Regions from separate parts of the Clostridium tanneri genome, predicted to be linked through region 2. Evidence: riboswitches for the same ligand, from Rfam matches in the RefSeq annotation. Region 2 holds a riboswitch; each other region holds the start of a gene.

Region 1 (8,440 bases), on a different contig from region 2:
GGTGATTAAATTTATGAGTATAAATTGGCAATTTATTGTTGATAATTTACCTTTATATCAAAAAGCTGCTGTACTTACTTTAAGGCTTGCATTTTGGGGAATACTAGCTTCCATAATACTTGGTCTTATATGCAGCGTAGTACAGTATTACAAAATAAAAGGCTTACAGACACTAGTACAAGCTTATATTGAACTTTCTCGTAATACTCCACTTTTGATACAGTTATTCTTTTTATACTATGGATTTACTAAGTTAGGTATAAAAATAAGTGAAAATACTTGTGCTATAATCGGCCTATCCTTTTTAGGAGGAAGTTATATGTCCGAAGCCTTTAGAAGTGGTATTGAAGCTGTTGGCAAAATTCAAATCGAGTCTGGTCTAAGTCTTGGACTTTCTAAGTTTCAACTGGCTAGATATGTAATACTGCCTCAGGCATTTTCAGTAAGCATACCATCTTTAAGTGCTAATTGCATTTTTTTACTAAAAGAAACTTCCATTTTAGGTGCAATATCAATTTTAGATTTAATGAATGTAACAAAAGACTTAATAGGAATGTATTATCAAACCTTTGAATCTTTACTAATGCTAGTAGTTTCCTATTTGATTATAATTTTACCTTTATCACTCCTTCTTACTTGGATAGAAAGGAAGGTGCGTTATGCAGAATTTGGGCATTAAGGTGATTTTTGATGGAATGAATATTCAACGTTTATTATTTGATGGTTTATTGGTCACTATTGGAATTGCCTTTATATCAATTTTTATAGGATCTTTACTTGGTATAGTATTCGGCATTATTAGAACATCAAAATCAAAAGTTGTAGGTGTTATAAGTCGTATATATCTTGAATTATTTAGAATAATACCAGTTCTTGTTTGGCTGTTTATTGTGTACTTTGGAGCTACTACTGCATTGAACATACAGTTAAGTGGTGAAGCCGCCTCTATCATAGTATTTAGTCTTTGGGGGGCAGCAGAGATGGGGGACATTGTAAGAGGTGCCCTAGAATCTTTACCGAAACACCAGATCGAGTCAGGAAAGGCTATTGGACTTAACTTTTGGGGACTTTACAGGTATATTCTTATACCACAGGCTATAAGAAGAATGCTTCCAGGTGCCATAAATCTAGCTACAAGAATGGTTAAGACTACATCATTAGTAGTTTTGATAGGAGTTATAGATGTTGTAAAGATAGGCCAGCAGATTATAGAGCTTTCTCGCTTAGAAGTACCTGCAGCATCTTTCTGGGTTTACGGAGTTATATTCATACTATACTTTATAATTTGTTATCCTTTATCAAGGCTATCAAAGACATTAGAAGCTAAATGGAACAGTTAAGGAGGCAGTGTAATTTATATGAAAAATAATGAGGTATTACTTGAAATAAAGAATTTACATAAAGAATATGCACAAAAGGAGATATTAAGAGGTATTGATCTTAATATACATAAAGGCGAAGTTGTAGTTGTTTTAGGACCATCAGGTTGTGGCAAAAGCACTCTGCTTAGATGTCTTAACGGCCTTGAAAGTATTCAAGGAGGCAGTATTGAATTTTCCGGGAAAAGTCTTACGGATAAAAATGTTAATTGGCAAGAAGTTCGTCAAAAAATTGGAATGGTATTTCAAAGCTATGACCTTTTTCCTCATATGACTGTTATTCAAAACATACTTTTAGGGCCAATGAAAGTTCAGAAAAGGCCTATGGATGAGATAATGACACAAGCAGAAAAACTGTTAGAAAGAGTTGGTTTACTTGACCGTAAGAATTCTTATCCAAGGGAACTTTCTGGTGGGCAAAAGCAAAGAATAGCAATAGTAAGAGCCCTATGTATGAATCCTGAAATAATGCTCTTTGATGAAGTAACAGCATCTCTTGATCCAGAGATGGTAAGAGAAGTTTTAGAGGTTATGCTAGACCTTGCAAAACAAGGAATGACAATGATAATTGTAACTCATGAGATGAGTTTTGCACAGGCTGTTGCTGACAAAATAGTCTTTATTGATGGAGGCAAGATATGTGAAATATCTGAACCGCAAGAGTTTTTTACTAATCCAAAAACAGAGCGTGCTAAACAATTTTTAAATGTATTTCAATATTAAATTTTACAAAGGAAAGGAAGATTATAATGAAAAATGTAAAAAAAATCTTAACAACATTATTAGCGGCTACATTTATAGTAGGAGGTTTAGTAGGCTGTAGTGCTTCAAAGACAGCTTCAACGGAAAACAAAAAGGAAACAACAGGTAGTTCTATTGAGGAAATAAAGAAAAGAGGTACTATTAAAATTGGTGTATTTAGCGACAAGCCGCCTTTTGGTTATGTAGATTCAAATGGTAAAAGTCAGGGATTTGACGTTCATATTGCTAGAAGATTTGCAAAGGATCTTTTAGGAGACGAGTCAAAGGTTGAATTTGTACTAGTTGATGCAGCAAGCAGGGTTGCATACCTACAATCTAAAAAAGTAGATATAATTATGGCAAACTTTACTGTTACAGATGAGAGAAAGCAAAAGGTTGATTTTGCAAATCCTTATATGAAGGTTTCTCTTGGAGTAGTATCACCAGATAGCGCTAAAATTACATCTGTTGATCAATTAAAGGGGAAAAAGATAATTGTTGCAAAAGGAACAACTGCTGAAACTTATCTTACAAAAAATATGCCAGAGGTAGAATTAGTTAAATATGATCAATACTCAGAAATATTTGAAGCTTTAAAGGACAAACGTGGCGATGCTATAGCTAATGATAATACGGAAGTACTTGCATGGGCACAAAAGAACCCTGGATTTAGTGTTGGAGTACCAAAATTCGGAGGAGAAGATACAATAGCACCTGCTGTTGCTAAGGGAAACAAAGAACTTCTTGAGTGGATTAATAAGGAACTTGAAACTCTAGGTAAAGAGAATTTTGTACACAAAGCTTATGATGAAACATTAAAAAACACATATGGAGAAGCTAGTAAAGAGGACATTGTAATTGAAGGTGGAAAATTGCAATAGTTAATTTACAAATTTATTGACAAAGCCAATTATTAGGTATACAATAATTTAAAATTAATAGTTTTAATGTTATACCTAATACTCTTATCAAGAGTGGTGGAGGGACTGGCCCTATGAAACCCGACAACCGGCATTTAAATTTGAATGTATCGGTGTCAATTCCTGCAGGATATAGTATCCTGGCAGATAAGAAAAATGGTTATTTTAAGGTTAGATATATTCTGTCTTAAAATCAAAGGCTGTTTTTCTTGTTTTAAAGAAAAGCAGCCTTTAGTTTTTATGTTTATGTAAGTATCAACTTATATATTTAAACTAAATGTTTGTATAGGGGGGAGGATATGGTGTTATAACCTGTTTTACGTATATAACTGTAGTTATTAGACTTTATTAAAGTAAAACTTTAGTAATGCAAAACTATAAATTAACAAATTAAAGAAGGAGAAAGAGCATGATACAAATAACAGATAAAATTTTAAAAAGTATAGATGAATTTAAAGAAAGTGCTGAACTATGCGATAGAGATGAGTTAGATGTCTCTGAATACAGAAAACGAATTGTTGCAATGGGGGTTTACAAGCAAAGAGTTAAAGGTACCTATATGGTAAGGTTGAGAGCTACTGGAGGAGTTATAGAACTAAATCAGCTGAAGTCCATAAGTGAGGCATCTAAAAGATATGGATATAGAAGAATGCATTTTACAACTAGACAAGACATACAATTTCAAGCACTGCCGATAGACAGCATATATAGCATTATGAAGGAAGTGATAAAGGTTGGTATAACTACAAAGGGGGCCTGTGGGGATACAGTGAGAAATGTAGGATGTTCTCCACTGTCTGGGGTATCTATAGATGAGGTCTTTGATGTAACGCCTTATGTAAAGGGAGTTATAAACCACCTTATGAAAGATCCAACTGCCCTGCAGCTTCCAAGAAAGTACAAGATAGCTTTCTCAAATACTCCAGAAGACACTGGAAATGCTACAATGGCTGATTTAGGCTTTATAGCAAAGATAAATAATGGTGTAAAGGGTTTTGAAGTATATGGAGGAGGTGGCTTTGGGGGAAGACCTAGAATGTCATTAAAACTTGCAGACTTCATAGAAGATAAGGATGTTTTATACTATGCACAGGCTATGAAAGAAGTCTTTGAGAAAGAAGGAGATAGGACAAATAGGCATCAAGCTAGGATAAGATACATTGTGCATAGATTAGGGGAAGAAAACTTCCTTCAGTTATTTAACTCACAGCTTCAAAAGGTTAAAGAGGAGATAGATTTAGATTTTAAAATAGATGAAAAGGACATAAGAATTGACCAAGAGCCTATACAGACAGTTGAAGAAGTAAGAAGAACTATGGAAAGTAATCAGCAATATAAAAACATATTATTTGCACAGAAGCAGCTTGGGTACTATTCAGTATATATTCATCCACAGGGTGGCAATATAGCAGCAGAAGATTTAGACAGAATCCTTCAATTCTTAGATACTTTAGTATACAGAGTATCTATAAGACTAACAACAACACAAGGCTTTGTTATAAGAGACTTAAAAGAGAAGGATGCAATGGAGCTAATAAACTTGACTTTAAATATCTCATCAGGACACAACATAGATAACTCGGTTTCCTGTATAGGACATGCTACTTGTTCCTTAGGTCTTTGTCTTTCACAAAATCTCCTTGAGGCTATAAGAGACATATTTAGTGGGGTAGATGAAAGAATAAAAAGTGCACTTCCAAAGTTATTTATATCAGGATGTCCTAATTCCTGTGGTCAACATCAGCAGGGAATGATTGGACTTAGTGGGAGAGGAAAGCGTACTGAAGATGGACTTGTTCCAGCCTATGCAGTGTCCTTTGGAGGAAAGCTTGGAGCAGGCATTGCAAAGATAGGTGAAGTTTATGGAGACATTCCAGCTAAGAAGATACCAGCATTTCTTTTAGAATTAGCAGCACTAAAAGCAGATTTAAGCTTTGAGGATTTTGAAGAGTTTTTAGAGAATAAGTCACAGGAAATAAAAGAATTAATAGACAAGCACTCAAGTTTGGAGAGTTTTAATGAAAATCCTGATTTGTATTATGACTTTGGTGCAGATGAAAAGTTTGGTGTTAAAAAATAAGTGTTGCAAATAGTTGTATAAATGTTTAGGAGGGGGAAAGTTTGAGTCTAAGAATTGAGGCTGTAAGTAAGAAATATAAAAGAGCTAATAAGGAGTTTGAAATACTAAGAAATATAGATTTAACTGTAAATGATGGAGAATTTGTGTGTATTTTAGGACCATCAGGATGTGGAAAGTCAACACTTCTAAATATAATAGCTGGTTTTGAAAAAGTTACAGAAGGAAAAGTACTTCTTGATGGAAAAGAGGTAAACTCTCCAGGGCCAGATAGAGCAGTTGTATTTCAAGAACATGCACTTTTTCCTTGGCTAAAGGTTATAGATAACGTGGAATTTGGAATGAAGGTTGCAGGAATTCCTAAAAGTGAAAGAAGAGAAAGAGCATTAAAGTATTTAGAAATGATGCATCTTACAAAATTTAAAGATTCTTTTGTCCATGAACTTTCTGGAGGGATGAAGCAAAGAGTATCCATTGCTAGAGCACTTTGTTTAGATTCAAATATACTGCTTATGGATGAACCTTTTTCATCTCTTGATAGTCAAACTAGGGAACTACTTCAGCTAGAGGTTCAAAGAATTTGGTGGAACACAAAAAAAACAGTGGTATTTATAACTCATAGTATTGAGGAAGCTGTACTTTTAGCTGATAGAATTATTCTCATGCCAGCAAGCCTCGATTCAGAAAAGAAAGAGTTTAGAATACAACTGTCAAGACCACGACAAATAGCCAATATGGATGTAACTTATATGGTATCTAAAATCATGAAAGAGTTTAAAAAGGAGGTGGAGAAGGTTGCAAAATCAGAATATGATGAAGGGTGGAATTTGGAAAAAGATTCTATTCTATATGATGATAGTAGTAGTGTGGGAATTGGCCTATAGGTTTATTAACTTTCCTTCTCCACTAAAGGTTTTTCAAAATATTTCAAAGCTAATAGAAAGTGGCACTTTAGGCACAGCAGTTATGATAAGTTTGAGGAGACTTTTATCAGGATATATAATTTCTCTTTTTATAGGATTGCTTATAGGGTTATTCATGTTAAAACTTAAAGCTACAAGAGATAACTTTGCTAAGTTAATAGGGGCTCTTCAGACTATGCCTAATGTATGCTGGGTACCCTTTGCTGTTTTATGGTTTGGATTAAATGAAAAAGCAATTCTTTTTGTAATAATCATAGGTTCAGTTTTTGCTGTATCTATGTCTATAGAAAGTGGTATTAAAAATTTAAATCCTAATTATATTAGAGTAGCAGAAATGACGGGAGCTAAAGGCTATACCTTGTATAAGGAAGTTATTTTCCCAGCAGCTATTCCGGTTATTATATCAGGAATAAAACAAGGATGGGCTTTTGCTTGGAGGGGACTTATTGCTGGAGAAATGATAGCTTCTTCCATGAGCGGACTAGGAGAGATATTAACTCATGGAAAGAAATATAACGATATAAATGAAATTGTAGCCGTTATGGTAGTAATTATCGTAATTGGGCTTTTAATAGATAGAATTGTATTTGAAAATATTGAATCCTCTATAAGACGAAAATTTGGACTGGGAAAAGCTTAGGCATAAACAAATTTAAAGTTGTGCTTACCTGCCAGGATATATTGTGAATAGGTGAAACTTTAGTTTGTTTATCTATGAAAATGTTCTATAAATGATTATGTAAAAAGGAGTGGCCTATGAAAAAAGAAGTAAAAGTAAAACAGCTACAAACGGATATTTTAATTATCGGTGGAGGTACTGCAGGCTGCTACGCTGCCTTGACTATAGCAGAACATTCCAATGCTTCAGTACTAATTCTTGAAAAAGCCAATATTAAAAGAAGTGGCTGTCTAGCAGCTGGAGTCAATGCAATTAATGCTTATATTGTAAAGGGTAGAACACCGGAAGACTATGTAGATTATGCAAAGAAGGATGCAGATAATATTGTAAGAGAAGATCTGCTTCTTACAATGTGCCAGGGCTTAAATAGAGTGACTAAAAAACTTGAGGATTTAGGACTTGTTATTTTAAAAGATGAAAATGGAGAGTACTTAGCCAGAGGAAATCGAAACATAAAAATTAATGGAGAGAATATAAAGCCTATTTTAGCAAGTGCAGTGAAAAAGCTACCTAATGTAACGGTTATGAATCAGGTCAACGTCATTGATTATATTGTAAAAAACAATCAGATACTAGGAGCCTTTGCAGTCGGGGTGGAAGAGAAGACTCTTTATGAAATTAGGGCAAAAAAAGTAATATGTTCTACTGGTGGTGCAGCAGGATTGTATAAGCCTAATAACCCAGGTTTTTCAAGACACAAGATGTGGTATCCGCCTTTCAATACTGGAGCAGGCTATGCTATGGGAATTCGTGCTGGTGCGGAGATGACTACCTTTGAGATGAGATTTATTGCATTAAGGTGTAAAGATACTATAGCTCCTACTGGAACTATTGCACAGGGGGTAGGAGCTAAGCAGGTTAACTCAAAAGGAGAGGTTTATGAGACTAAATATGGTCTTACTACTTCTGAAAGAGTATATGGAACGGTAAGGGAAAACCAGGAGGGTAGAGGACCTTGCTATTTAGGAACAGAAGGCATTAGTACTTCTCAGGACGAAGAATTGAAAAAAGCATACTTAAATATGGCACCAAGTCAGACTCTTAAGTGGGTAGAAGCAGGGAAGAATCCAAGTGAACAGAATGTGGAAATTGAAGGAACAGAGCCATATATAGTAGGAGGTCACACTGCAAGCGGTTATTGGGTTGATACAAAACGACAAACCACAATTAAAGGTCTTTTTGCAGCAGGTGATGTAGCAGGTGGCTGTCCACAAAAGTATGTTACAGGTGCATTGGTGGAAGGTGAAATTGCAGCAAAAGCTGCAGTAGAGGAAATAGAAAAGAATGAAATTAATACTGTTGATTTATCAAAAGCAGAGGAAGATTTACTTATAGCGTTAAAAAAAGAGGAAGTAGAAAAGACATTAAATTTTAAGAATCCTATATTCTCTACGGAAGAACTAGAGGAGGCTATGCAAAAGGTAATGGATGCCTATGCAGGGGGAATTGGCAGCAGTTATCAATTCAATGAAAAACAGCTTATACTAGCGGAGGAAAAAATTGAACAGATTACTGAACTAAGCAATAACCTACATGCAGAGGATATGCACCAGTTGATGTTTATATATGAGCTAAGAGAAAGACTAACTCTTTGCAAATCAGTGATTGCCCATTTAAGAGCGAGAAAAGAAACTAGATGGCACAGTTTTGCGGAAAATCTTGATTATCCAAAGAAAAGTGATGAATGGCTTAAATATGTCAACTCAAGGCTTGTAAATGGA
Region 2 (8,440 bases):
GATATGGCATAATCCAAGATAAAAGGGAAGAATTTAAAGGAGATGAACTAGTTACAAGAGAGGAAGTAGCTGCAAGTTTAATAAAGCTGTTAGGCTACGATAAAATAGCTGAGATTAAAGGGCTATTTAATGTGAATTATACCGATAAAACCACAATTGCTGAAGATAAAGTTGGATATGTTACTTTAGCTGGCGGTCTTAAGCTTTTGGAAGGAAGCGGCGATGGGAAATTCAGGCCAAAGGATACTGTAACAATGTCTGAAATAGTAAAAGCTGTGTACACTGCTCTAGGAAACATACAAAAATAGTGAAGTAAAGGGAGGATACAAAATTTATGTATCCTCCTTGTTATTATAATTTAAAAGCACTTATTGCTATAAGTGTTGAACAATTAAGGAAATAATGTAAAATATAATATAAAGTTCATGAACATAATAGTCTTGTAAAGTAGTGAAAGGAGAATAGATGAAATGGAGTTTAATAATTTTAAAGTAGAAACCTTTATTCCAGAGGGGTACCTGAAAGATTTAAGACGAAATCTTAATGACATAGGGGCATTGACCATAGGTGGTAACTACGATAACTGCATGTCAGTGTCTAAAGTTACAGGATCCTGGAGACCTTTGAATGGTGCGAATCCTTTTGAAGGTGAGGTAGGAGAAATTTGTGAAGCAGAGGAATGTAAAGTAGAATTTTGCTGCAAAAAAGAAGTTTTGAAGAAAGTCATTGAAACTATAAAAAAAGTTCACCCTTACGAAGTTCCTGTTATAAATACAATTCCAATTCTTAGTCCTAATGCTGTAATAGAATATTTATAAAAAAACAAATCCGCTCTTTTCTATAGGCGGATTTGTTTTTTATAATTCTCTGATTTCTTTTTTCATCAAGTGTAATGTTCCTGTCATAAAAGTCATTCCAGAAATAATAATAGCGGCAATAGCAAAAACTATCCAGGGATATATAGAGGAATTTATACCATAAATACTAATAATTTTTCCACCAATGAAATTTCCAAGAGCTGTTCCAAAGCCAGAAATCAGGCTGGCAACACTAAAATAGGCGCCGATTAAATCAGCATGAGCAAATTCACTGGTTAGACTATCTGTAGTGGGAAGCATCATCATCTCACCAATGAGGAAAATTATAGCACTAAAAGTAAGAAAGAGAAAGTTACTAGATAACCCAATTAAAAATATACCGGCTCCAAAGAATAATACTGACCAAGATAATGATGTAAAAGGACCAAATCTTTGAAGAATATATTTTGAAATAAATCCTTGAAAAATTATAACAATAATACTGGTGATAGTCCAAATGCTTCCTACGATCTTTCCATTATTTAAAACCGCTTCTGCTCTTAATGGTAGCAAAAGGGTTAGCTGTGCATATACAGCGGATATAAGAAGAGATATTATTGTAAAAATTATAAAAGATCTATTTTTAAAAATGAGGGAATAGCTGTTTAATGGCAACTTAGGACATTCCCTCCCTCCACAGTCCTTAGGAAGAAATATCCAGGTTACCAATGCTAAAAGTAAAAATATAGCTGCACTAGTAAAAAAAATAAACATCGATTGTTTATTTGAAAGAAATAAAATGAGAAGTCCAGCAATGCATACTCCTATATTTGCTGCTATTCCTCTAAGTGAAAAAGCAGTAGTACGACCTTTAGAGGAATCAGAAGCAATAGAAGCTATAGCTGCTCTTACTGTTGGCGCATAGGTGCCTCCTCCAATTCCATTAACAATAGAAAAAATAAGTAGGAGAAAAAATGTGTTACTTATGCCGTAACCAAAAAGTGCAGAGGACTGAAATAACGCTCCTATAACCATTGTTGTCCTATTACCAACTCTATCAGATAAAAAACCACCAAGTACACTACCTAACTGTGATGCTAATGAACCCACTCCAATTACTAATCCAATTTGTGCTGCAGTAAGCCTTTTTTCTGAGCTAAGTAAAACAGGAAATATTGGAGTGATTATATAAATTCCTATATGTAATATAAGTATAGATAACAGCAAAATTAAAATATCACGATTTAGAGACATTTTTGGGATTCCGTACTTCATTATTTCACCTCATCTATTAAAAGTTAATAATATTATGTGTTTAATCCCATTAATTTATTTTTATCTTTCATAATTCATAAAAGGAGGCATTCAGCAGGAAGAAAAAATATACCCTATATAAAAGACGGGTTTTGTCTTCTATACAGGGTGTATTTTTTCTACTTGCTTTTCTTATTTTTTGAGAAGTAAATAGCGGCGATAATTATAGCTAAAATAAATAAAGGAGCTCCAAAGACCAATTTAAGTGCAAAGGAAAGAACAGCAACGGCTATAACAATAGGCAGTATAGCTGCCAGCAGCGGAAGGGCTAGTACACTCACAAAGAAGCCAACTATAAAAAATATGGCAAGGGATATTAGGATTATTAAAGTGAACATTAATTTTACCTCCAAATTTCTATAATAATTTTATGTGATAAGAAGCTATTAAATTCATACTCTATATTTAAAAGTTAGATATAAATTTAAACTAAATATCTTTGGTATGAGTTAAATTATACTATATAATAGGTATATGTTAAACCTTTAATATTGTGCAAAAAAATATTATTTCCTTCAATTTAAAGAAATAATATAAAATAGCTTGCTTTTTCATTAAAAATCTACCATTGAAGCGGTAATACTATAAAGTATATCCTTAACTTGAGCTAAAAACTTTAGATAAACAATAAAAAAGTGAACAATAAGGTCATAAATTCATTACTTTAGGTTATCTCTAAGTAAATCTCTTATTTCTGCAAGGAGTCTTTCTTCCTCAGAACTTTGAAGTTTTTCCTCCTTCTTTTCCTCTTTTTTCTTGAATCTGTATATAGCTTTTACAAAAATAAAAATAGAAAAAGAAATTATTAAAAAGTCTACAACAGATTGAATAAACTGACCATATTTAATTGCTGCTTCAGATGCTCCACCTTTGGCAGGGCGAATTACAAACTTTAAGTTGGTAAAGTTTATTCCACCTAATAAAAGTCCTATAACAGGCATAAGAATATCATTTACTAGGGAGGTGACAATTTTGCCAAAGGCACCACCTATAACAACTCCAACTGCTAGGTCAATTACATTTCCTTTTACTGCAAATTTCTTAAATTCTTCAAACATAAGTTCCAACTCCATTAATATTATTTTAAATTTACTTAAATAGAGTTTGAAGATTTGAAAATAATATACTTGAATTTAAGAGTATTTAGTGTTAAAAGGTGAAAATAGTCAAAACTATGGTATTATGAATAGGAAGGTTGCGTAAGATAGAAGTATAGGTTTAGATTTGATTATAACTTTAAAAATTAGATATAATTTTGAAAGGAGATAAATATAGATGGAAATACAAAAATACATAGACCATACAATATTAAAACCAGAGGCTACTGAGGAGGAAGTAACAAAGCTGTGCAAAGAGGCAAAAGAGTATAAATTTGCATCTGTTTGTGTAAACCCATACTATACAGCTTTAGTTAAGGAAAATCTAAAAGGAACAGGTGTAAAAACTTGTGTTGTTATTGGCTTTCCTTTAGGAGCTAATACTAAAGAAGTTAAGGCTTTTGAAACTGAAAATGCTATTGGCAATGGTGCTGAAGAAGTTGACATGGTAATAAATATAGGTGCCTTAAAGGATAAGAAATACTCTGTTGTTGAAGAGGATATTAAAGCAGTTGTAGATAAAGCAAAGGGAAAGGCCTTAGTTAAGGTTATAATTGAGACCTGCCTTTTAAGTAGAGAAGAGATTATAAAGGCTTGTGAGTTATCGGTAAAGGCTGGGGCTGACTTTGTAAAAACTTCAACAGGCTTTAGCAGCGATGGTGCAAAAGTAGAGAATGTAGCTCTAATGAGAAAAACTGTAGGAAGTGGAGTAGGGGTTAAGGCCTCTGGTGGAATAAGGGATTTCAAGACAGCGATGGCTATGGTAGAAGCTGGTGCTAATAGAATAGGTGCCAGTGCCGGAATAAAAATAGTAGAAGAATCTACAAAGTAATAAGATTGTTTGAACTAAAGAATATAGTTAAAATAAGACTATATTCTTTTTTATTCGGGAGATTTCCTTTTAGGATAATATGAATATAGTCTGTCTTTATAATTCTTATTTATTGTGAGAAATATGAAATATTCTAGTAGATTTAATTCACATAATGATTGACTTTATTTAATTAAATTGATATAATACAAAAGTAAAATTAAATATTTGCTTCTTATCAAGAGCGGTGGAGGGACTGGCCCTATGATACCCGGCAACCCAAAAGCATATTGTGCTTTTAATGGTGCTAAATCCAGCAGGTTTTACCTGGAAGATGAGGAGAGAGGTATAGACTTCTTGATTTATCTCCAAGAAGTTTTTTTTATTGTCCAAAATTAAGTGAAAGCTTATAATAACTTGCCGATGATTGATAGTTGTGAATGTTTGGAATTAATACAAAAGAGGAGGAACTCATAATGATTGAAGGTAAAAAAGGAAATCCGTGGGCGTTATTGCCTTTCTTTGTTTTCGTAGCAGTGTACATAATTTCAGGAATTGTAACTAATGATTTTTATGCCCTTCCAGTTACTGTGCCATTTTTGTTAGCGGCACTGGTAGCCCTAGCTATGAATAAAAGGGAAAGTTTTAATGCTAAACTTGAGAGATTTTGCCTAGGGGCAGCAGATACTAATATTATATTAATGTGTATAATATTTATATTAGCTGGTGCCTTTGCTCAGGTAGCAAAGGATATGGGAGCAGTTGATTCAACAGTTAACCTTGGACTTAGTCTATTGCCAGGTAACATATTGATTGCAGGAGTATTTGTCATCGCATGTTTTATTTCTACTTCTATAGGAACTTCAATGGGAACAATTGCCGCAATAGCTCCAATGGCAGTAGGAATAGCTGCCAAGACCGGTGTTCCAGTAGAGCTTGCTTTAGCAGCAGTGGTAGGGGGATCTATGTTTGGGGATAACCTTTCAATGATTTCAGATACAACTATAGCTGCTACTAAGACTCAAGGCTGTGAACTTAAGGATAAGTTTCGAGTTAACTTTAAGATAGTTCTTCCAGCAGCTATTTTAACTACAATAATACTTGCTGTTATAACAAGTGGAAATGAAATTTCCTTAACTGGGGCCTATAGTTACTCATTAGTTAAAGTGCTGCCATATATTTTCGTTTTAGCAGGTGCTCTATTAGGCGGAAATGTAATCCTAATATTGATATTTGGTACAGTATTTTCTGGTGTTGTTGGAATTGCAACAGGTGCTTTTAATATAGTAGGTTTCGCTCAGTCAGTGGGCAAAGGCATTACAGGTATGTCTGACCTTGTTATTATGTCCCTTTTAATAAGCGGAATAGTAGAATTAGTTAAATACAATGGTGGTATTGACTTTATCATTGATTTTATTATAAAAAGAATTAAGAGTAAAAAAGGTGCTGAAATTGGCATATCTGTTCTTATAAGCATAGTAGATGCATGCACAGCAAATAATACTATAGCAATTGTTATGGTGGGACCTTTAGCAAAGGATATTGCCGATAGGTTTGGCGTGGACCCTAGAAAAACTGCTAGTTTATTAGATACTTTTTCATGCTTTGTACAAGGAATTATACCTTATGGAGCTCAAATACTAGTTGCTGCAGGTGTAGCAAAAATATCACCAATTTTGGTAATGAAATATTTATATTATCCATATCTTATGGGAATATGTGCCATTATTGCTATTTTAACTGGGTTACCAAAGTTAACACCGATAAAAGAAAAAATAAATTTGGATAATGAGCAAGTTGCTTAGCTGAAAAGGGGAGGTTCCCCTTTTTACTTTTTGGATAAATATCATAGAATTTGATAAAATAAATAATATGTACTATAATAGCTATTGCAGTTAATTATTTCTAAAATTATCTATAATAAAACCATAGATTTTTATCCAATGACTACCCGCTCTAATACTCCCTCTTATCTAAGATTACGTTCCGAGCGGCTACGTCCCTGGATTCGTTCAGCTAAGAATCAGATGGAGTTGAAACTCCATCTGATTCAAGTTTCCACTTCATAAATCAAAGGAGGAATTTATATGAAAGATCCTAGAATAATAACTTTAGCAAAAAATTTAATTAACTATTCTTGCAATATTCAAAGGGGTGAAAAGGTTTTAATTGAAACTATAGGTACTCCAAATCCTTTAACCCTTGAGCTTATAAAACAAACCTATCTTGCCGGTGGAATTCCTTTTGTAACAAACAAACTTCCGGAGGTGGATAGAGAATTATACATGAACTGCACTGAAGAGCAGTTAGAGATGATGGCTGAATATGAAGCAGCGAGAATGGCTGACATGGATGCCTATATAGGATTAAGAGTGCCAAGTAATTTAACAGAAACTTCTGATGTACCAGGTGAAAATATGTCTCTAATGATGAAAAAGTTTTGGCAGCCAGTACATGGGGACATAAGAGTTCCAAAGACAAAATGGGTAGTGTTAAGATATCCAACAGCAGCAATGGCCCAGGCAGCAGGTACTAGTACAGAGGACTTCGAAGATTTTTATTTTAATGTTTGTAATTTAGACTATGGAAAAATGTCAGAAGCTATGAATCCACTAGTAGAACTAATGAACAGAACAGATAGAGTTCACATAAAAGGAGAGGGAACAGACTTACGCTTTTCTATTAAGGGACTTAATGCTATAAAATGTGACGGAAAGTTAAATATCCCAGATGGAGAGGTTTATAGTGCTCCAGTTAAGGATTCTGTGAATGGATACATTACATATAACACACCAGCAGTTTATAATGGATTTACCTATGAAAACATAAGGTTGGAATTTAAGGATGGAAAGATAATTAAGGCCACTGCAAATGATACTGAAAGGATAAACAAGGTATTTGACACAGATGAAGGGGCTAGATATGTGGGCGAATTTGCAATAGGAGTTAACCCTTATATATTAAAGCCTATGAAAGATACTTTATTTGATGAGAAAATTGCAGGCTCAATTCACTTTACGCCAGGAGCGTCCTATGATGATTGCTTTAATGGAAACAAATCTTCAGTGCATTGGGATTTAGTGTATATTCAAAGACCAGAGTATGGTGGTGGAGAAATTTATTTTGATAATGTTTTAATAAGAAAAGATGGAATTTTTGTAGTGGAGGAATTAAAAGGATTAAATCCTGAAAACTTGAAATAAGTAAATGGTGGGGAATACTCCACCATTTTTTAATATTGTGAAAAGTTTTACAAAAACAGATTTATATAGTAAAATTAACTTTATAAAAAGCAAACGAAGGAGAGATAAAAATGATTTTAGAAAATGAACAAAAGGTATACGATGTCCTAAAAGAACTAGGTATTTCTTATACAAGGTATGAACACAAGCCTGTTTATACTATAGAGGAACTTGATGAAGTAGACATAGATTTTCAGGGAACCCACTGCAAAAATCTTTTTGTTCGTAACAAAAAAGGAGATATTCACTATTTAATTGTAGTAGAAGAATCAAAAAAAGTAGATTTAAAAAAACTTGCTGAGAAAATAGGAAGTACTACTTTAAGCTTTGCTTCTGAAGAAAGACTACTTAAAAACTTAGGGCTTAAGCCTGGCTCTGTTAGTCCCTTTGGAGTGATTAACAATGAAGATAAGAAGGTAAAAGTTATCATAGACAAAGATTTATCAAAGTTAGAATATATAGGTGCTCATCCTAATGTAAATACAGCCACAGTTGTATTATCTTTTTCTGATTTAGAAAAGTTTCTTAAGTGGTGTAAAAACGATGTCAAATACATAGAGCTTTAGAAATAAATTAGAAGCTGAGGGGTTACCTCAGCTTCTATAATAACCATTAGTCTTATTCTTCTTCCTCATCTGTTGCCGCAGCTTCTAAAATTGCTTCTGCTTTATCAAAGGCATTAATATACATTTGCTTAATTTCGCTGATTAATGGGTATCTTGGGTTAGCTCCTGTACATTGGTCATCGAAAGCCTGCTCTGCCATCTTATCAAGATTAGCATAAAAAGCTTCTGTCTTAACTCCTGCCTCATGTATTGATTTTGGCATGTTTACCTTAGCTTTTAGCTCATCAATAGCTTCGATTAATAATTCTACTTTTTCCTCATCAGAATTTCCACCTAAGCAAAGGGTATCCGCTATCTTAGCGTATCTAGCTTTAGCGTTTGGATATTTATACTGAGGGAAAGTACATTGCTTTGTTGGAGCATCTACTGAATTAAATCTTATAGTTTCGTTGATCAATAGTGCATTAGCTACTCCATGAGGTACGTGGTGAGTTGAGCCGAGCTTATGAGCCATTGAGTGACATACACCTAAGAAAGCATTAGCAAATGCCATACCAGCTATACAGGAGGCATGAGCCATTTTTTCTCTTGCTACTATATTAGTCTGACCTTC
Region 3 (6,152 bases), on a different contig from region 2:
TTCTACTATTACTTTAACATACTTATCCAAAACTGCAACAGTTAAAATAGCCTGTTATACATAAATAGTTTAGCTTATTTTCAGTACTTCTTAAAAAAGCTGAGTTTCTTATACTAATGAAGCCACTTTTATTATAAAATAGAGGAAAGGTGGTACTTAACTTATTTCAATAATATTAATACAATATTATTAAGAAAAGTAAATAAGGTGTATGGAGGAATGAAAATGAAGATTGGAGTTATTATGGGAGGAGTATCCTCAGAAAGAGAAGTATCTTTAAACTCAGGGAAAGAAATAGTTAAATACTTTAATAAGGATAAATATGAGGTTGTTCCTATAGTTATAGATAAAAAAGATGATGTAATGGAAAAAGCTAAAGATATAGATTTTGCATTTATTGCTCTTCATGGAAAATTTGGTGAAGACGGAACAATACAAGCTGTACTGGAAACAATGGACATTCCATACTCAGGCTGTGGACCACTTACCAGCGGAATATGTATGGATAAGGATATAACTAAAAGAATACTAAGACAGTCAGGAATAAATACTGCTGATTGGTTATGCGTTAGAAGTGTAGATGAGATAGACTATGATTATATAGATAAGATGGGATACCCAGTGTTCGTAAAGCCAAATAGTGGTGGTTCTAGTGTAGCTACAAACTTGATTAAGAAAAAAGAAGATATAGAAAGTGCAGTAAGCTTAGCATTAGATTACGATAAGGAAGTTATGATTGAAAAGTATATAAAAGGCGATGAAATAACTTGCTGTATGTTAGACGGAAAAATGATAGCTATAATAGCTATTAAACCTAAAGCTGAATTCTTTGACTATACAGCAAAATATGCTGATGGAGGCTCAGATGAAATAGTAGTACAATTTGAAGAAGGCTTACAAAAGAAAATTGAAGAAATGGCATTAGAATGCTGGAAGGTTCTAAAATGCAGTGTATACGTAAGAGTAGATATGATAATAAAGGAAGGCGTACCTTATTTACTTGAGTTAAATACTTTACCTGGAATGACAAAGAATAGTCTATTCCCTAAAGGGGCAAAAGCTGTAAATATGTCTTACAGTGATTTATTAGATAAAGTAACAGAATTATCCTTGAAAGAAGTAAGATAGATTTGTAAAGGTGAAACTTAGGTCCGGTGGGGAAGAACCTTCACCGGATTCTGTTTACATCAAAAATGTCAAAGATATAAAAATTATTTGAAAAGATAAAATTTCAATAATTTTTATTGACAGTGTAAACTTACATTGATATAATTAAACACATAAATTAAATAAAGAACTTGAACTTATCAAGAGAGGTGGAGGGACTGGCCCTATGAAGCCCAGCAACCAGTATTGTTGTTTAAACAATAATACAATGGTGCTAATTCCTACAGCGTAAGCTGGAAGATGAGAGGATATCGTTGAGATTTTAAGCTCGAGGTTTTCCTCGGGCTTTAATTTTTGTGTATCTGCTATTTTCCTAGAAGGTATCTTCTGAGGAAATGTAGTACTAAAGGCTTAATTTTAAAATTCAATATTGGGCAACTATCTTAGGCACAACCAAAGTAGATCTTGGATATTACATACAAATTTCACTTTAATAATGTGAAATTTTACAAAGTTGAAGTTTTAATAGTTTACCATTGTAAAATAAAAACGTTACGGAGTATGCTTAGATAATTAGGAAGGAGAAATTAGATGATTGAAATTAAAGATGTAAATAAAAGTTTTTCTAATACAAAAGTTTTAAAAGAGGTAAGTCTAGATATAAAAAGGGGTGAAATTGTAGGAATAGTTGGACATAGTGGTGCTGGAAAGTCAACTCTTTTAAGATGTCTAAACGGGCTTGAAAGCTATGATAGTGGCAGCATAAGAGTTATGAGTAAAGAAATAGAAGAGCTAAGTGAAAGGGAATTAAGGAGCTTTAGAAAGGGGCTTGGTATGATATTTCAAAGCTTTAATCTCTTAAATAGAAAAAATGTATATGAAAATGTAGCTCTTCCACTAGAGGTATGGAACTATAGCAAAGTTGAAATAAATGCAAGAGTTACAAATTTGCTAGAACTTGTAGGCCTTAAGGATAAAATGAACAGCATGCCAAGAGATCTAAGTGGAGGACAAAAGCAAAGAGTAGCTATAGCCAGAGCTCTTGCCCTTCAACCAGAAATTTTATTATGTGATGAGGCAACTTCAGCACTAGATCCAAATACAACAAAATCTATACTTAATTTAATTAAAGAGATAAATGAAAAACTAAACATAACAGTTGTTATTGTTACCCATCAGATGGAGGTAGTAAAACAGATATGCTCAAAAGTAGCCATTATGGATAAGGGGGAAATAAAAAGCTTAGGTGATGCAGAGGAGTTATTTTTAAAGCCAGACAAGCATCTGGAAAAGCTGCTTGGAGAGGAGGAGCTGTTGCCTGAGGAGGGAGTCAACATAAGATTATTCTTTCCGAAAGAACAAAGTCAGCAGGCGATTATAACATCTATGGCAAGAGAACTTAATATAGACTTTTCAATAGTTTGGGGGAAGCTGGAAAAATTCAGGGATAACGTATTAGGAAGTCTTGTTATAAATACTACAGAAGATAACAAGACAAATATTTGCCAGTTTTTAAATTCAAAATCTATAGCTTGGGAGGTGATTGATAATGCTTAGAGAGGTTCTAATGACTGCCTTAGGGCAAACTTTATACATGGTTATGGTTTCTACCATCTTAGCAGTTGCTATAGGATTTATACCTGCAATTATACTTGTTATTACAAGTGAAAAGGGGTTAAAACCAAATAAGGTTGTTTATAAAGGCTTGGATTTTATAATAAATATCCTAAGATCCTTCCCCTTTATAATACTGATGATAGCTATATTCCCATTTACCAAGTTAGTAGTTGGAAAAACCATAGGAACAACAGCAGCTATTGTACCCTTAACTATAGCAGCTGCACCTTTTGCAGCAAGAATAATAGAATCAGCTATGAAAGAAGTAGATCCAGGAGTAATTGAAGCTGCAAGGTCTTTTGGAGCAAGTAATTGGCAGATAATTTTTAAAGTTATTCTTAAAGAGGCCATTCCATCAATAATACTGGGAGTTACTTTGACAGTTATTAGCGTAGTTGGATATTCCGCTATGGCTGGTGCCATCGGTGGTGGTGGACTAGGAGATGTAGCTATTAAATATGGATACTATAGATTCCAAACAGATGTGATGATTTATACCGTTGTTATCCTCATTGTAATTGTGCAGCTTTTCCAGAGCATGGGGGATTTTATCTATAAGAAGCTTAGTAAATAGTTATAAATTATATTTTAATATAATTAATAAAAATTAGGAGGAATTTAATATGAAAAAAGGAAAGATTTTATCGATAGTTTTATCAGGAATACTTGTTTTGGGTTTATCAGGATGCGGAGCAAAACAGACAGCAACGACTGCTTCAAATAGCGATGATAAGAAGGTAATAAAGATAGGGGCAACACCTGTACCCCATAAGGAGATACTAGAGCAAGTAAAACCAATACTTCAAAAGGAAGGATATGACCTTCAAATAGTTGAATTCACAGATTACGTAACACCAAATACATCATTGGATGAAGGAGAATTAGATGCAAACTTCTTTCAGCACGTTCCATATTTAAGTAAATTTAATGAAGAAAAAAAGACCAAGCTAGACTATACAGCTAAAGTGCACATAGAGCCAATGGGTGTGTATTCAAAGAAGATTACAAAACTAGATCAAATTAAAGAGGGAGCAGAAATTGCTATTCCAAACGACCCTACTAATGGAGCAAGAGCTTTAAGGCTATTGGAGAAAGAAGGACTTATAAAGTTAAAGGCCGGAGAACTTATATCCAAACAGGATATTACTGAAAATAAGAAGAATATAAAAGTTACTGAAATGGAAGCACCTCAACTTCCAAGAGTACTGGGAGATGTAGAGGCAGCTGTTATAAACACCAACTATGCTATAGAAGCTGGATTAAATCCATTAAAAGATGCAATAGCTATAGAATCTAAAGATTCACCTTATGCAAATGTACTTGCTGTTAAGCAAGATGACAAAAACAAGCCATATATCCAGGCTTTATCTAAGGCACTTAATTCTCCAGAGGTTAAGAAATTTATTGAAGAAAAATACAAGGGCAGCATAATACCAGCATTTTAAACAAAATAAATGTAAAAGCACTATGGAATTTATCAAGATTTCATAGTGTTTTTATATTGGATTAATTTACAAACAATTGCGAAAATATGAGATATATGTAAAATTTTATAAAGTTATTGACTAAATTAGACGAAAAATGAAATGTATGTAATTTGAATGTAATTTATTTAAGCAAATTGTCCAGTTAATATTTAATATTTGCAGAATTATGGAGGTTATCATGGATATTATTTCAGTTATAGGAAGTGCCCTTGCGGTGCTATTTGTACTTTTTGGTATATTAACAGGAGGGTCTATTCTTACTTTTATAGATATACCATCTATATTTATAGTCTTCGGAGGCACAATTGGTTCTCTTCTACTAAGTAGTAAGAAAGAGAATGTAAAACAGCTTTTTAAGCTATTTTCTTTGGTGTTTAGGGAGAAAAGTACAAACTCTTTAGTGGTTATAGAAATGCTAGCAAGGTGGTCTATGAAGGCAAGGAAAGAAGGACTTATGGGTTTAGAGCAGATAGCGGAAGAAGTAAGTGATCCATTTATAAAAAAGGGATTGATGATGGTGGTAGATGGAATTGAGCCACAGGTTGTAAGAACGGTTCTAGGACTCAAGATGAGGGGAATTAATGAAAGACATAAAAATAATAGAAGTTTATTGGATACTGGAGCAGCTTTAGCTCCTGCCTTTGGAATGATTGGTACTTTAATAGGACTGATTAATATGTTAAAAACTTTATCTGATCCGTCAACTATCGGACCACAGATGGCAGTTGCACTAATTACTACATTTTACGGATCTATGCTTGCCAATATGCTTTTCATGCCTATGTCTAAAAAGTTAAAGGCAAATACTGCAGAGGAATTGTTTCAAAAAGAAATGATTGTAGAAGGACTTATAAGCATTCAATCAGGTGAAAATACTAACGTAATGAGAGAAAAACTTCTTGCATTTTTAGGTGAAGATGAAGTAGAAGTATATGGTAAGCAATACTCAATTCAAAATAATTAGGATAATACAAGGGAGAATAAAGAATGGATGACAAGTTTAAATTTAATGATGATGATGATGGCGGTGGTGGAAATGAATGGCTAGCTACCTATGGAGACTTAGTTACGTTATTGCTATGTTTTTTTATTTTATTGTACTCCATGTCCAGCGTTGATTCACACAAATTTAAAGCTATAAAAGCATCTTTAAGTGATATAGGAGTTGCGGAACAAAAAGAAAGTTTAAACCCTAGTGTTGGGGATTCTATTTCTAAAATAGATACAGCTCAGGCTACTAAAGATATGAACAATATATATAAGCAAGTGAAAAAAGTAGTCGATGAAAAAGGATTAAAAAGTCAGGTAACCATTTCTAATAGGGATGATGGAATACTTTTGCAATTTCAAGATGAGTTTCTATTTGATATTGGAAAAGCAGTTTTAAAGGATAACTCTAGAAGTTTACTTCGTCAGATAGCTAGCATTTTAAGAGAGTATAATAAACAAGTTAAAATTGAAGGTCATACAGATAACATCCCAATAAAAAATAGTGAGTATAAAAGTAACTGGGAGTTATCAACAGCAAGAGCTATAAGTGTTGTGAGATTATTCACAGATGAGTTACCTGAAGGTGAAAGATTAGATGCTAAAAAATTTGAGGTTTCTGGTTATGGGGAACATCACCCAGTTGCTTTAAATGATTCAGAAGAAGGTAGACATAAAAATCGTAGAATAGAGATATTTATAAAAAAGGATAGATCAAAATAATTTGTAAGATAAGTTTTAACATATAAAATAACTATATAAATTCTTAATGTTAGAATTTATGCAGTTATTTTCATTTCATAGAAGAACTCTCTATAGTAAAATATAGTTGAGGTGAAGGTATAGTATGTTTTTAGATATGAAACTAGACAAGGATACACCGGTTTATATTCAAATTAAAGATTATATAAAAGATATGATTTTAAGTGGTATGCTGAGGCAAAATGAAAAGCT
Region 4 (8,440 bases), on a different contig from region 2:
CTTCCTCAGCTCTTAATATTATTCCACCAAAATGAATGGTTATTTCTATTATTTGTCGATTCTTTTCCACACTTAATGTAGCATGTGCTTCGATATGAGGTTTGAAATACTTTTCTAGTTTTGACACCTTTTTCTCTACTACGTTTCTTAATGCAGGAGTAATTTCAATGTTCTTTCCACTTACTGTTATATTCATATTTCCAGCCCCTTCCTTATCCTTGTGATTATTATCACTTTCTCAGGATATGTTTTATATCATAAACTAGGTTTTATGGATATAATTTTATTTTTTGTTAACTCTATTTTAATACGGTTTGAATTAAAATACAAGAGAAACAAGTGCGAATTAACAAAATATTATAGAAACTTTTATTATTATCTTTTAAAATTATTTATCCATTTTATTTTTTACTTACAATAATATTATGTTCAAAACTTAAAAAAAAATTAAAGTTCTTGATGTAAAACATCAAGAACTTTAATTTGAAATATCAAGTTAGTTGACCTGGTCTTTGACCCCACACTCGCCTGCTGGAACTCTTGCTACTCGGAATTAACCTCTCACTACCCATTCTCTCGTCTTAAAACGGCAGGACTTACCTCTAAACCGCACCATGCTCATTAAATATTTTATCTAACTTACGTGGATCGTTTTGCTTGCGACTAGCATCGATTTTCAACCACAAACCTAACTTAATATAATAAATTATACCTTACTTTTTGCTGCAGTCAATATGGTAATTTTTTTTGCACCCTTTTTCATTAACTGATCTGCACAGCTAAACGCTGTAGCACCAGTGGTTATAACGTCGTCTACCAGTAAAATATTTTTATTTTTTACATTAATTTTATCTATAACATCAAAACTTTCCTGCACATTATTCCATCTTTCATTACCACTTAATCCTATTTGATCTTTGGTGTCCTTTATCTTACAAAGATAGCTAACTAATGGTTTATTCAATGCGTCTCCTATTGTTTTCGCTAAATACTTACTTTGATTATATCCTCTCTTTTTTAAAGACTTTTTACTCATGGGAATATATGTTACAGCATCAAATTCAATTTTTTCTTTTTCGATTCTCTTTATCATGTAATTAGCAATTGTTTCCCCTGCTCTAAAATTACTTTTATATTTTAACATTAGCACAAGCTCCATCATTCCACCTGAATAGTATGATATACTATAGCAATTAAAACTAGTGCCATGTCTTTCAACTTGAAAAGCATCTTCACAGAATCTTATTCGTTCTTCACAGTCATTGCACATAAAACCTTCTCCAAATAAGTCCTGCCCACAGAGAACACAATTTTCATCTGTTGAGTAAATGACTTGAAGTACACAGTCCCATAGAAATCTTAAATTTTTAACAATCCCATTTCCCATGCCTCTTTATTAAAATTTCTAGTTATATCCTTAGCTTTTTCCATATCTCTGGTTTCTTCATTTGCCAAAAATATAACCTCTCCTTTCCACTCTTTTTCTCCTCTTCCAACGCTAGCACAGAAGTATATTAGCTTTTTGTAGTTAAATTCAAAGTCATCTGCAAAGTAGACCATAACATCTGCATTTTCTACCTTAGAAAGAACTTCTTCAAATTCGTTGGTAACAATCACCATTCTCTTTATCTTTGTAAAGTTTGAAATTAATTTTTTATCAGATTTACCTTTAATGAAGGGAACTATGTTTTTGCTAATATTTTTGCAATAATTTTTCATGTAAAGATATACATTTTCTACCTTTTCTTCATCTGGAACACATATAATAACTTTTCTATTAGAATTTATAGACCACTTCAAATAATCATATATGACAAATGGGATATCCTTACTTATATCAATTCTAGTCAGTATGGTTCTTGGCTCAATTATAGGAATTTTAGCATCTTTTACAGGTATAAGTATTTCCCTCTCATTTCTGAATAGACCCTCAATAGAGTAATATATTATTTTAGTGTTTTCATTACACATTTTGGACACTAAATCTAATACTTCATACTTACTATAAGTGGGAAAACTCCTTATATCATCATATATGACAAGATCAAACTTTTCTTTCAACTTAATCGCATTAGCAAAGTCGCACACTTTTAGTCTAGAATTCACATTTGCCTTTGATGTTCTCACATAAGAATAGTCTCTAAAATTTGTTCTTCTTTTTATAAGTTCTAATATATTTATATTATCCGGGTATTCATTGGTAATATAAACTACAGACTTTTCATTTTTTACGTAATATAATATTATTTCCAAAAAAATTTCTGGTGAGTTATAGGGAAGTGACACTACGTTTAAAAAGCGTTCATTTCCAATGCCCCAATTTAGTATATTCTCACTAACCTTATCTTTTTCTTCAGTTAAGCTTTTCCTCTTGAACAATAACATTATCTTCACTCTCCATTATATCCACTATTCTATGTTTTAATAATGAATATCTATCAAAGCTTTTATTATTATCTACCATAGACTTAACAGCCTTTATGTCTCCTACTAGAACCACCAATTGTTTTGCCCTAGTTATAGCTGTGTAAAGCAAATTTCTATTCATTAATAGTGGTGGTCCCATGAATACAGGTATAACAACTACTGGGAACTCACTTCCTTGACTTTTATGTATGGTTATAGCATAAGCTAAATCAATTTCATCTAGATAAACATTGTCGTATATTATCTTTCTCTCTTCATCAAAAATTACTGCTACAGTTTGTTTCTCTTCATCTATGTCCTCTATATATCCAACATCACCATTAAAAACTCCTACTCCTTCTTTTTCACCGTCTCCAGCTATCCTTGACCACTTCAAGGAGTAATTATTCTTAGTCTGCATTATCTTATCCCCAACTCTAAATATCATATCCCTAAATTCTTTTTCCTTCTTCTCACTATCTTCAGGGTTTAATATATGTTGAAGTTTTTTATTTAAGTTAGATACTCCTAAAACTCCTTTTCTCATAGGAGAAAGAATTTGAATATCCTTTGTTTTGTTCCATTTTTTATTAAAGTTAGGCAACCTGCTATCTATAAGTGCTATCAGCGTATCCATTATTTTATTTTGGTCATCACATTTTATAAAATAAAAATCTTTATCCTTTTTATTAAATACAGGCAATTCTCCTCCATTAATTTTATGAGCATTTACTACAATCATGCTTTCCTCAGACTGCCTGAAAATTTCTTTTAGTTTAACTATCTTTATACAGTTACTCTCAATTAAGTCCCTAAGTACGTTTCCCGGACCTACTGATGGAAGCTGATCCACATCTCCTACAATTATAACTCTAGTTCCTAAGGATACAGCTTTGAGAAGATTATTCATAAGAACAATGTCTATCATTGATGCCTCATCTATCATAATCACATCACATTCTAACGGAGCCTCTTCACCTCTTGAAAAAAGTAGATTCTCATTTTCTTCACTTATTCCCATCTCTAGAAGCCTATGAATAGTTTTTGCCTCTCTGCCTGTTGCTTCTGTCATTCTCTTTGCTGCTCTTCCTGTAGGAGCTCCCATATAAACCTTAAGATTTGCTTTTTCAAAAATTTCAGTTATGCAATTTATTATAGTGGTTTTACCTGTGCCAGGACCTCCTGTGATAATTTCAATTCCATTTTCTACTGCTCCTCTTATCGCTTCCTTCTGAGAGGGTGCAAACTTTATATTATTTCCTGACTCAAAAAGGCTTATTTCTTTATCAACATCTATATCCATATCATCATAATTACTTAACGCTAGGGAAAGTATCTTTTTTGTAACTCCTAATTCGCAATAGTAATATGGAATTGAGAATACACATATCTTGTTATCAACCTGCTCTAATTTTATCTTGCCATCAATTTGTGCATTGTATATATTTTCTTCAATTATTTCTTTAGTAACCCCAAGAGTATCAATTCCATCCTTAATCAATATCTCCAAAGGTATATAGGTATTACCCAATGCACAAAACTGATTTATCAGATATTTTATTCCACTTTGTATTCTAAAAGGAGAGCTAGGTTCTATTCCCAAACTTCTTGCAATCTTATCCGAAGTTTTAAATCCTATTCCAGAAATCTCTTCAGTTAACACATATGGATTTTCCTTTACAATTTTTATTGAATCTGCTCCAAACCTTTTATGTATCTTTACGCACTGATTAGGTGAAACTCCATAAGTTTGAAAGAAAATCATCATATTTCTAATTTCATACTGCTTAGAATAAGATTCACATATTAATGCTATCTTTTTTTTGCCTATCCCATCTATCTCTTTCAATCTTTCTATATTATTATCCAAAATCTCTAAGGTTTTTTCTCCAAACTTTTCAACAATCTTTTTTGCAGTTACAGGTCCTATCCCGGATATTATTCCAGAGGCCAAATATTTTTCTATACCTACAGTAGAACTTGGTACAATCTCTTCACAGGATATTACCTTAAATTGCTGACCAAAATTCGGATGTAATACCCATTCCCCAGACAGTCTTAAGTTTAAGTTTTCTGATATATAAGGTATGCAACCTACTATTGTTATGTTTTCTTTTTCGGACTTAATCCTTGCTACTACATAACCATTTTCCTCATTTTGAAATATTATATCTTCTACAATACCCTGTACTTCCTGCATAAGATCTCTCCTAATTTTTTTAGTTATTTCCTATTTCTTTTCTTCATTATAATTATAACATAAACTATTCACCATTCACTGTTAATTCTTAGCTAATAAAAAGCTCTTATGCATATGCATAAGAGCTTTTTATTATAAGTATTTCTTTATATCTTCAACCTTGCTTAAAGCTTCCCATGGAACATTAACATCAGTTCTTCCGAAGTGTCCATAAGCTGCTACTTGTCTGTAAATAGGTCTTCTTAAGTCTAATTCTTTAATTATAGCTGCTGGTCTTAAATCAAATACCTTATTAACTATATCTATTATCTTGTTCTCTTCAATTTTTCCTGTTCCAAAAGTGTCTACAGTAATAGATACAGGCTTAGCAACTCCTATAGCGTAAGCTACTTGTATTTCTAGCTTATCTGCAACACCCGCAGCAACTAGGTTCTTAGCAACCCATCTTGCAGCATATGCAGCTGATCTATCAACCTTTGTTGGATCTTTTCCTGAGAAAGCTCCACCACCATGTCTACCATATCCACCATATGTGTCTACTATTATTTTTCTTCCAGTTAAACCAGCATCTCCTTGTGGTCCTCCAACAACGAATCTTCCTGTTGGGTTTATAAAATACTTAGTTGTATCGTCTAAAAGTTCAGCTGGAATTATAGGATTTATTACATGTTCTAATAAATCCTTCTCTATTTGCTCACGAGTCACTTCCGGATCATGCTGAGTAGAGATTACGATTGTGTCAACTCTAACTGGTTTGTCATTTTCATATTCTACAGTAACCTGTGTCTTTCCATCCGGTCTTAAATAAGTTAAAGTTCCATTCTTTCTTACTTCTGATAATCTTCTTGAAAGCTTATGAGCTAAGCTTATTGGCATAGGCATATATTCAGGTGTCTCATTTGTAGCAAAACCAAACATCATACCTTGGTCTCCAGCACCTATTGCTTCCATTCTATCCATTTCACCCATTTTAGATTCAAGAGCTTCATCTACTCCCATAGCTATATCAGATGATTGCTCATCTATAGAAGTAAGTACAGCACAAGTATCACAGTCAAACCCAAACTTAGCTCTTGTGTATCCTATTTCTTCTATAGTTTTTCTAACTATTCTTGGGATATCTGCATAACAATTAGTTGATATTTCTCCCATAACCATAACCATTCCAGTAGTAACTGATGTCTCACAAGCAACCCTTCCATTTGGGTCTTTTTCTAATATACTATCAAGAATAGCATCTGAAATTTGATCACAAATTTTATCTGGATGTCCTTCTGTAACTGATTCAGACGTAAATAGCCTTCTCATATTTATCCCTCCGTTTTATTATATCAAAAATAAAACCTCTTCTATTAATAAGAAGAGGTTAATAAACTTAACAACTCTCTTATCTCGCAGTCAACGCTGCAGGAATTGGCACCTTAGCATAAAGCTGGTTGCCGGGTTTCATCGGGCCCTGTCCCTCCGCCTCTCTTGATAAGAGTATTATTCATATTTTAATTATGTATTATACATTTAGTACATATTATGTTAAAAAAATAAAACACCTTTAAGTGCTTTATTTATGGTGGAGGAGGACGGATTCGAACCATCGAAGTCACTGACAACAGATTTACAGTCTGCCCCCTTTGGCCACTCGGGAACTCCTCCATATTTTTTTTTTGGTGCTGGCAGCAAGAATCGAACTCGCGACCTACTGATTACAAGTCAGTTGCTCTACCTGCTGAGCTATGCCAGCTAATTTAATTAAGTTTTTAATGGTGGGCACAACAGGGATCGAACCTGTGACCCCCTGCTTGTAAGGCAGGTGCTCTCCCAGCTGAGCTATGCGCCCTTAATTTATGGTGGAGGAGGACGGATTCGAACCATCGAAGTCACTGACAACAGATTTACAGTCTGCCCCCTTTGGCCACTCGGGAACTCCTCCATATTTTTTTGGTGCTGGCAGCAAGAATCGAACTCGCGACCTACTGATTACAAGTCAGTTGCTCTACCTGCTGAGCTATGCCAGCTAATTATTTGTTTTGTCTTTGGTTTGTTTTTCAACGCCGCTGACATGGATTATTATATAACGACACCATATTATTTTCAAATTCGATTATAGCCCCTTTAGTGAATTCTAGTTGATTTTCCTCCATGTACCTTCAATTACCTCAATATAACTCACGTAATCATTTTTTAAATGCAGATTATTTACTATTGAAATGTTGGCGAATTCACAACTAGAAATGCTTTGAAACCACCGTTGATTTATGCTTGAACTAGCCCTTTACCAAAGCAGTATCTAGAGGATTCAGCGATAAAGCTCCTATATATTTCCACTAAAATACCAGAAACTATTCTGGCGCTACTGCTCTACAATGTCCTCACCTAAAAATTTATTTGCCACATCTTTTACCTTTTCATAATCTTTATCAGATAGCCTCTGATTAAGTAGTTTTAATGCGCTTTTTATATCTTTATTGCTGCCACTAGAAAGATACTCCTTTACTTTTTCATAGTCAACAACAGACAATTTACTGGCTGTTAAGAGTATTTTTGTTTTATCAGAGCTACTTAAGTTAACCTTATCCTTTGATGATACAGTATTAAAAACAGGTATATCTTCCTTTTTTATCTCACCATTCTTATTATATCCCTTGCTTATACTAGATTTGTTATCTTTACCAAAGTTATCACTCTTATTAACCACATCTTTCTTGTCTTCTTTTCCATAATCAACTTTATCTTGACCAAAAAAGTCTATTTTATCCTCTTCTATTTGCCTAGCTAAAGAATCCATCTTAATTTTTTTATAGCTATCGCTTATAACCACTGACTCAATATTATCTTTACTTTTGAGCAACTCACTTATATCTTGATTTTCAGCTGGTTTTTTTTCATCTTCTTTACTTACCTTTTTATTATTACTGCTTTCTTCAATGGTATCTACTATTAGGTTTTTATACATATAAATTTTATCTGAACACAGCATAATAAATACACATATAATAGTTGATGAAACTATTGCTAATATTTGTACTCTCTTATTCATATAACACACCTTCCTTGCATCATATTATTATCCCACTAAATAAATTTTTTATTCTTTTTCCCTTAATATTTCATAACACATCTTCATATAAATTATTAAGGAGGTGTATCTATTGAATAAGGTAAAAGCTAACTACAAGAATCCACTAGCATATTATGAAATTGCATACTTTTTAAAAGACTATATTAACGAGGATACAATTATAGTATGTATTGGCACTGATAGATGTATAGGGGATTGTCTTGGTCCCTTAATTGGAACCTTACTTACATCTAAAAACTTTCCTCTTCCTGTATATGGTACAATTTCAGATCCAATACATGCTTTAAATATTGATAGAAAATTAGATGAAATTAAACTTCTGCACCCTCATAGTAACATAATAGGTATAGATGCATGTCTTGGTGATTCGGAGAGCATAGGAGAAATTCAGGCGAGAGACTACCCTGTACATCCCGGCAAAGGCGTTGGCAAGTCTCTACCAAATGTCGGTGAGACCTCTATCATAGGTATAGTGGACTCCAATGATAATGACGAAATATTTAATACTAGTAATATTAGATTAAACTTAGTATTAAGCATGGCCAAGGTTATTACCCATAGCCTAGTTCATTCATACTATCTTTATAACTCTTCTAAAATATTATAAATAAAAAGCAAAATCCTTAATAATTCGTAGGATTTTGCTTTTTATTTTAATCTATTAAAGTTATATCGTCTCCAATAAAAGTAACTTCCATTTTATCTAGATATTCTAATACTTTACCTGTTCCTAGAGCTACACAGGATACCGCATCTTC

What was found. Region 2 has a riboswitch for S-adenosylmethionine ahead of P8V03_RS12630 (Na+/H+ antiporter NhaC family protein). Riboswitches for the same ligand answer to the same signal wherever they lie in the genome.
Region 1: it holds a riboswitch for S-adenosylmethionine, as region 2 does, so the genes downstream of both, P8V03_RS12045 (nitrite/sulfite reductase) here and P8V03_RS12630 (Na+/H+ antiporter NhaC family protein) in region 2, are expected to answer to the same signal.
Region 3: it holds a riboswitch for S-adenosylmethionine, as region 2 does, so the genes downstream of both, P8V03_RS12095 (methionine ABC transporter ATP-binding protein) here and P8V03_RS12630 (Na+/H+ antiporter NhaC family protein) in region 2, are expected to answer to the same signal.
Region 4: it holds a riboswitch for S-adenosylmethionine, as region 2 does, so the genes downstream of both, metK (methionine adenosyltransferase) here and P8V03_RS12630 (Na+/H+ antiporter NhaC family protein) in region 2, are expected to answer to the same signal.

The regions. Positions count from the first base shown of each region.
Region 1 is NZ_JARUJP010000013.1:69,156-77,595, reverse strand. Features, by position in the region: gene P8V03_RS12065 (amino acid ABC transporter permease) at 14-679, shown strand; gene P8V03_RS12060 (amino acid ABC transporter permease) at 660-1,340, shown strand; gene P8V03_RS12055 (amino acid ABC transporter ATP-binding protein) at 1,359-2,102, shown strand; gene P8V03_RS12050 (cysteine ABC transporter substrate-binding protein) at 2,129-3,001, shown strand; SAM riboswitch class I at 3,083-3,194, shown strand; gene P8V03_RS12045 (nitrite/sulfite reductase) at 3,450-5,120, shown strand; gene P8V03_RS12040 (ABC transporter ATP-binding protein) at 5,162-6,001, shown strand; gene P8V03_RS12035 (ABC transporter permease) at 5,913-6,680, shown strand; gene P8V03_RS12030 (adenylyl-sulfate reductase subunit alpha) at 6,797-8,440, shown strand, end outside.
Region 2 is NZ_JARUJP010000014.1:85,879-94,318, reverse strand. Features, by position in the region: gene P8V03_RS12660 (DUF4901 domain-containing protein) at 1-308, shown strand, start outside; gene cutA (divalent cation tolerance protein CutA) at 471-818, shown strand; gene P8V03_RS12650 (MFS transporter) at 858-2,072, opposite strand; gene P8V03_RS12645 (hypothetical protein) at 2,231-2,449, opposite strand; gene mscL (large-conductance mechanosensitive channel protein MscL) at 2,771-3,178, opposite strand; gene deoC (deoxyribose-phosphate aldolase) at 3,387-4,040, shown strand; SAM riboswitch class I at 4,252-4,360, shown strand; gene P8V03_RS12630 (Na+/H+ antiporter NhaC family protein) at 4,496-5,824, shown strand; gene P8V03_RS12625 (aminopeptidase) at 6,107-7,222, shown strand; gene P8V03_RS12620 (prolyl-tRNA synthetase associated domain-containing protein) at 7,336-7,827, shown strand; gene adhE (bifunctional acetaldehyde-CoA/alcohol dehydrogenase) at 7,880-8,440, opposite strand, start outside.
Region 3 is NZ_JARUJP010000013.1:79,609-85,760, reverse strand. Features, by position in the region: gene P8V03_RS12100 (D-alanine--D-alanine ligase) at 226-1,128, shown strand; SAM riboswitch class I at 1,302-1,414, shown strand; gene P8V03_RS12095 (methionine ABC transporter ATP-binding protein) at 1,699-2,664, shown strand; gene P8V03_RS12090 (methionine ABC transporter permease) at 2,657-3,298, shown strand; gene P8V03_RS12085 (MetQ/NlpA family ABC transporter substrate-binding protein) at 3,348-4,169, shown strand; gene P8V03_RS12080 (motility protein A) at 4,390-5,175, shown strand; gene P8V03_RS12075 (OmpA/MotB family protein) at 5,199-5,921, shown strand; gene pdxR (MocR-like pyridoxine biosynthesis transcription factor PdxR) at 6,046-6,152, shown strand, end outside.
Region 4 is NZ_JARUJP010000005.1:66,146-74,585, reverse strand. Features, by position in the region: gene hpf (ribosome hibernation-promoting factor, HPF/YfiA family) at 1-196, opposite strand, end outside; gene P8V03_RS05875 (ComF family protein) at 707-1,387, opposite strand; gene P8V03_RS05870 (hypothetical protein) at 1,360-2,385, opposite strand; gene recD2 (SF1B family DNA helicase RecD2) at 2,354-4,606, opposite strand; gene metK (methionine adenosyltransferase) at 4,739-5,914, opposite strand; SAM riboswitch class I at 5,991-6,089, opposite strand; tRNA gene P8V03_RS05855 (tRNA-Tyr) at 6,172-6,256, opposite strand; tRNA gene P8V03_RS05850 (tRNA-Thr) at 6,269-6,344, opposite strand; tRNA gene P8V03_RS05845 (tRNA-Val) at 6,365-6,440, opposite strand; tRNA gene P8V03_RS05840 (tRNA-Tyr) at 6,449-6,533, opposite strand; tRNA gene P8V03_RS05835 (tRNA-Thr) at 6,543-6,618, opposite strand; gene P8V03_RS05830 (hypothetical protein) at 6,954-7,640, opposite strand; gene yyaC (spore protease YyaC) at 7,753-8,289, shown strand; gene mreB (rod shape-determining protein) at 8,336-8,440, opposite strand, start outside.